DNA from 2 places in the Streptomyces sp. NPDC003016 genome. Region 2 is predicted to be linked to the other one. Evidence: riboswitches for the same ligand, from Rfam matches in the RefSeq annotation. Region 2 holds a riboswitch; the other holds the start of a gene.
The links. A riboswitch is a leader RNA that binds a small molecule or an ion and turns the genes downstream of it on or off. The one in region 2 is predicted to bind S-adenosylmethionine.
Positions count from the first base shown of each region.

Region 1: linked by a shared signal. The riboswitch ahead of ACWDZ4_RS10255 (aminotransferase class V-fold PLP-dependent enzyme) and the one ahead of thrC (threonine synthase) in region 2 are both predicted to bind S-adenosylmethionine.

Region 1 is NZ_JBSFTV010000009.1:124,225-127,425, reverse strand. It holds gene ACWDZ4_RS10260 (glycerate kinase family protein) at 1-701, shown strand, start outside; gene ACWDZ4_RS10255 (aminotransferase class V-fold PLP-dependent enzyme) at 662-2,056, opposite strand; SAM riboswitch class IV at 2,216-2,332, opposite strand; gene trpD (anthranilate phosphoribosyltransferase) at 2,418-3,201, opposite strand, start outside.
Region 2 is NZ_JBSFTV010000030.1:96,550-99,750, forward strand. It holds gene ACWDZ4_RS24805 (glucosyl-3-phosphoglycerate synthase) at 1-916, opposite strand, end outside; SAM riboswitch class I at 1,094-1,221, shown strand; gene thrC (threonine synthase) at 1,239-2,543, shown strand; gene ACWDZ4_RS24815 (MoaD/ThiS family protein) at 2,617-2,892, shown strand.

The sequences.
Region 1 (3,201 bases), on a different contig from region 2:
CGCGCGGCGGAAGGGAGCTGAACCGGCTCCACGACATCGACGCGACCGGCCTCGACCCGCGCCTGGGGGACACCGAGATCCTGGTCGCCTGCAACCCCTGCAACATCCTGTGCGGTCCCCGCGGCGTGGCCCGCGTCTTCGGCCCGCAGAAGGGCGCGACCCCGCCCCAGGTGGAGGAGCTCGCGGCCGCCCTCGACCAGTGGGCGTACGTCCTGGAACACACCCTCGCCCCCACCGGCACCGACCTGCGCTTCGGCGCGGGCACCGGCGCGTCCGGCGGCCTGGGCGCCGGGCTCGCCGCGCTCGGCGCCCGGCTGCTTCCCCGCTTCGACGTTCTGCTGGACCACATCGACCTGGACGCCCGCCTCGCCCGCGCCGACCTGGTCGTCACCGCCGAGGGCGCCCTGGACCAGCAGACGCCGTGCGGCAAGATCCCGGCCGAAGTGGCCCGCCGCGCCAAGCTGTCGGGCCGTCCGGTGCTCGCGCTGGCGGGCACGATCGGGGAGGGCGCGCACGAGGTGCGGGCGGCGGGCATCGACGCGTACAGCTCGATCCTGCCCGCGCCGGTGTCACTGACCGAAGCGCTCGGGCGCGGCGGCGAGTTCCTCACCGACGCGACCGAACGGGCGCTGCGGATGGTCCTGATGGGAGCCCGGGCCGTTCAGACCGCCGGGACGCAGCGGCCTTCCTCGGTGCGGTAGTTCCACTTCGCACCGTTCTCGACGAGTTCCCTGACGGCGCGCAGGAACCGCTCCACGTGCTCGTCGGGCGTACCGGCACCGAAGCTCACGCGGATCGCGTTCAGCATGGGGGTCCCCCCGGTCGAGTCCGTTCGAGACTGGGGCTCGCCCGGCTCGGCCTCCGGCGCGCCGCACTCGCCCGGGCCCTGCGGGTCACTGCCGAGCAGGGTCCGGACCAGCGGGTGGGCGCAGAACAGGCCGTCGCGTACGCCGATCCCGTACTCGGCGGAGAGCGCGGCCGCGAAGTGCGAGCTGTTCCAGCCCTCGACGACGAAGGAGATGACGCCGACGCGCGGGGAGTCGTCCCCGAAGAGGGAGAGCACCCTGACCGCGCCGACTCCGGCCAGTCCCTCCAGGACCTTCGTCACCAGCGCCTGCTCGCGCTCGACGAGGGAGTCGAAGCCGGCCTCGGTGAGCGCCTTGCAGGCGGAGGCGATGGAGTACACGCCGATGACGTTGGGCGAACCGGCCTCGTGGCGGGCGGCCGTGGTGTGCCACTCGACGTCCACGCCGCCGTCGGCGCGGCGGGCGACCTTGCGCGAGGCGCCGCCGCCCGCGAGGTACGGCTCGGCGCTCCGGAGCCAGTCGGCGCGGCCCGCGAGTACGCCGGAGCCGAACGGCGCGTACAGCTTGTGCCCGGAGAACGCGACCCAGTCGACGTCCAGCTCGGCGATGTCCAGCGGGTGGTGCGGGGCGAGCTGGGCCGCGTCGAGCACGATCCGCGCGCCGTGGGCGTGGGCGGCGGCGGCGAGCTCCTTCACCGGCCACAGCTCACCGGTGACGTTCGACGCGCCCGTGACGCACACCAGGGCGGGACCGTAGGGGTCACGGGCGGCCAGTGCGCGCTCCAGGGTCTCGACGGCCTGGGCCGGAGTGCGGGGCGCGTTCAGGTAGTCGACCTTGGCGTCGCGCCAGGGCAGCAGCGAGGCGTGGTGCTCGGTCTCGAAGACGAAGACCTGGCAGTCGGCCGGGAGGGCCGCGGCGAGCAGGTTGAGCGAGTCGGTCGTGGAGCGGGTGAAGACGACCTGGTCGCCCTCGCGGCAGCCGAGGAACTCGGCGACGGTGGCGCGACTGCTCTCGAAGAGGTCCGTCGACAGCTGCGAGAGGTAGCCGGCGCCGCGGTGCACACTGCCGTAGTACGGGGCGTACGCCGCCACGTCGTCCCACACGCGCTGGAGGGCCGGGGCGCTCGCCGCGTAGTCGAGGGCGGCGTAGGTGACCTCACCTCCCGTCACGAGCGGCACGAGGACATCTCGCCCGAGGACGGGCAGAGGCGTACAAACGGTCTGGCCGGTGGCAGCAGTGGAGACAGACATGGCGAACTCCCGAAACAGGCAGGCGAATTCCCCGCGCCGGCGGATACGCAGCAGCGCTGGAGAGGGAAAAAGGGGTGTGCGAAGAAGGGGCGGAAGGCCCTATCGCATTCGCTTGCTCACAAGAGGCTCCCTGAGAACCAGGACCCCAAGTCTTCGAGGGGTCCGCGCTTGCCGTAGACCTTTCTGTCTACGGCCTGGTCTTCACCCGGGGCACCCCGCCACGGACGGAGGGTTGCCGGACAGCAAGCCGGGGCCAAAACGCTGTCACTCATGACCTGCCAAGCATCCTGCCACACGATCAAGAAGACGCAAGGCGCAGTCCAGAGTCTGGACTGCACCTCGTGTCACACACCCTGCGCACTCAGCTGTTGCTGGCAGCCACCCAGCGCTCCAGCGCCGCACGGGCCGCTCCCGAGTCGATCGACTCCGCCGCCTTGGCGATCCCCGCCGCGATCTGCTCCTCGAGGGACGCGCCGCCCGGGTCGAGGGCGACCAGCGCCGCCGCCGTGTTGAGCAGCACCGCCTCCCGCACGGGGCCGGTCTCCCCGGCCAGCAGCCGCCTCGCGACATCCGCGTTGTACGACGCGTCCGCGCCGCGCAGCGCCTCCACGGGCACGATCTCCAGGCCCACGTCGCGCGGGTCGAAGGCCTGCTCCCGGACCGCCCCGTCCCGTACGACCCACACGCGCGAGGTCGCGGTGGTGGTCAGTTCGTCGAGACCGTCGTCGCCCCGGAAGACCAGCGCGGAATTCCCCCGCCCGGCGAGAACGCCCGCCACGATGGGGGCCATCCGGGCGTCGGCGACACCGACCGCCTGCGCCTTCACCCGCGCCGGGTTCGTCAGCGGGCCGAGGATGTTGAACGTCGTCGGCGCGCCCAGCTCCTTGCGCGCCTTCGCGACGTACCGCAGGGCCGGGTGGAACTTCACCGCGAAGCAGAAGGTGATGCCCGCTTCCTCCGCGACCTCGGCGACACGCTTGGGCGTCAGCTCCAGGTTGACGCCGAGCTTCTCCAGCACGTCCGAGGCCCCGCTCGCGGACGAGGAGGCCCGGTTGCCGTGCTTGACGACCTTGGCCCCGGTGCCCGCGACGACGATCGCCGACATCGTGGAGATGTTGACCGTCTTGGCCAGGTCGCCGCCCGTA
Region 2 (3,201 bases):
CGCACATCGGCGGCCGCTCCTCCGTGTCCACCGCGTAGGTCCGCGGTACGAACCCGTACCCGTCCTCGCCCCGCTCGAACTGCGTCAGCACGGGCCGCACCAGAGTGCCGCGCGAAAGCCGCTGCTGAGCGGTCCGGTAGATCGTGGCGGCCATCCGTCCGAGCGCCTGCCCGTCCTGGTGGCGGTGTTTGCGTACGCCCACGTCGACCTGGGCCAGCGCGTCCAGACCCACCGTGTGGAGCGAGTCGACGAGCAGGCCCAACTCCACTCCGTAACCGACGGGGAAGGGCAGCCGCTCCAGGAGCGAGCGGCGCACGGCGTACTCGCCGCCCAGCGGCTGGACGAACCCGGCCAGCTGCGGCCAGTGCAGATTGAGCAGCGGGCGGGCCACCAGCTCGGTCACCCGACCACCCTGACCTGTGGCTTCGCCGAGCGGACGGTCGTACATCGCCTTCACGAAGTGCACGTCGGGTTCGGTGAGCAGCGGCCCGACGATGCCCGAGACGAACGAGGCGGAGAAGTCCCTCAGGTCCGAGTCGATGAAACACACGATGTCACCACTGGTCACCAGCAGTGACCGCCACAGCACCTCGCCCTTGCCGCGCAGGGCCGGTATGCGGGGCAGCACGGCGTCACGGTGGACGACCCGCGCCCCCGCCGCCGTCGCGACCTGCGCCGTGCGGTCCTTCGAGCCGGAGTCGACGACGACGAGCTCGTCGACGAGCGGCACGGCCTCCATCAGCTCATGGCGTATCGCCGCGACGATGTCACCGACCGTCGACTCCTCGTCGAGGGCGGGCAGCACGACGCTGACGGTGTGGCCACGTCCGGTCTTGGCCGCGATCAGCCGGTCCAGCGACCGGTCGGCCGTGGTCCAGGACCGCAGTTCCAGCCAGCGCTCCACCTCTTCGAGCACGTGCCTCTCCCTTGCGTGCCATGCCGCAAATACGGCATATCGATACAGTCATCTCGCGGTGCGGACGACTGTCTCCGCCGCCCGGGGCTTCGGTTACAGTCTTGAACAACGCGGACCGCCCTCGCATCTCGGGGGGCTCGCGGAACAAACGCGCCGGGCCCAGACCCGCCGCCATAGCGCTCATCCAGAGGGACAGAGGGAACGGCCCGTTGAAGTCCCGGCAACCATCCTGCCGACCGCGAGGTCGTGGTGGGGACGGTGCCAATTCCGTCTCACGGCGAAACGCGCCGTGGGGAAGATGAGGAGAAAGGGCCTCGCCACCATGGCTGTGCAGACCGTCGAAACCGATGCAAGCGCCACCGACTCGCATTCCCTGCCCGTAGACCTGGGCCCCGCCACCGCGCTTTCCTGCCGCGAGTGCGGAGAACGATTCGAACTGGGCCCGATCTTCGCCTGCTCTTCCTGTTTCGGTCCTCTCGAGGTCGCCTACGACCTCCCGCTCGGCGACGCCGAGGCGCTGCGCAAGCAGATCGAGGCCGGACCGAACAACATCTGGCGCTACGCGCCGCTGCTGCCCGTGCCCGCCGACGTGGCGTCCAAGCCCAGCCTGAACCCGGGCTTCACCAAGCTCGTCAAGGCCGACAACCTGGCCCGCGAGCTGGGTGTCACCGGCGGTCTGTACGTCAAGGACGACTCCGGCAACCCGACGCACTCCTTCAAGGACCGCGTCGTCGCCATCGCCGTCGAGGCCGCCCGCGCGTTCGGCTTCACCACGCTCTCCTGCTCCTCCACCGGCAACCTCGCCGGCGCGGTCGGCGCCGCCGCCGCGCGGGCCGGCTTCCGCTCGTGCGTGTTCATCCCGCACGACCTGGAGCAGGGCAAGGTCGTGATGGCCTCGGTCTACGGCGGCGACCTGGTCGGCATCGAGGGCAACTACGACGACGTCAACCGCTTCTGCTCCGAGCTCATCGGCGACCCGCTGGGCGAGGGCTGGGGCTTCGTCAACGTCAACCTGCGCCCGTACTACGGCGAGGGCTCCAAGACCCTGGCGTACGAGATCTGCGAGCAGCTCGGCTGGGAGATCCCGGACCAGCTCGTCATCCCGATCGCCTCGGGCTCGCAGCTCACGAAGATCGACAAGGGTCTCAAGGAGCTCATCGCCCTCGGCCTGGTCGAGGACAAGCCGTACAAGATCTTCGGCGCCCAGGCGGAGGGCTGCTCCCCGGTGTCGACGGCCTTCAAGGCCGGGCACGACGTCGTACGGCCGCAGAAGCCGAACACGATCGCCAAGTCGCTGGCGATCGGCAACCCGGCCGACGGCCCGTACGTCCTGGACATCGCCCGCCGTACGGGCGGCGCGGTGGAGGACGTCGACGACGAGCAGGTCGTGGAGTCGATCAAGCTGCTGGCCGAGACGGAGGGCATCTTCGCGGAGACCGCGGGCGGCGTGACCGTCGGCGTCACCAGGAAGCTCATCGAGGCCGGTCTGCTGGACCCGACCCTGACGACCGTGGTGCTCAACACGGGCGACGGCCTGAAGACCCTTGAGGCGGTGGCCCCGACCACGGGTCAGTCCGCCGTCATCCGTCCCAACCTGGACTCTTTCCGAGAGGCTGGCCTCGCGTGAGCGGGCGCAGCGAGCGAACCAAAAAGGAGGCGCGTCACGCTGTGCGTCTCCGAGCGCTAGCGAGGAGAAAAGCATGAGCGTCAACGTCCGCATCCCCACGATTCTCCGTACGTACACGGGCGGCAGGGCCGAGGTCGCGGCCGAGGGCGCGACCCTCGCCGAGGTCATCGCCGACCTGGAGAAGAACCACGCGGGCATCGCGGCCCGTGTCCTGGACGACCAGGGCAAGCTGCGCCGCTTCGTGAACGTGTACGTGAACGACGACGACGTGCGCTTCGAGCAGGGCCTGGAGACGGCCACGCCGGACGGCGCCGGCGTCTCGATCATCCCGGCCGTCGCCGGAGGCTGATCCGCCGCCGTACACCCGTCGTCACGCGCATTGCCCCCTCCGCCACAGAAGCGGAGGGGGCAATTCTGCATGGTTGAGCGGGGTAGAGTTGGGGAAGCCCCTTCCGCTGCCTTTGCCGGGCGCATATGAGAATGCGTCCCCGTGCGACAAGAAGCAGCCAAAGTGTTCGAGCCGATTGCCGCCAATGCGCGCCTTGTCCGGCCCGACTTGCCCTGAAAACCAGGGACTTCCTCATATTCGAGCGTTCGGCCGCGCCCAGTTTTCTCGTCGAATTGACCTGTTGCAGAGGGCAGTTGGGCAGATACATTC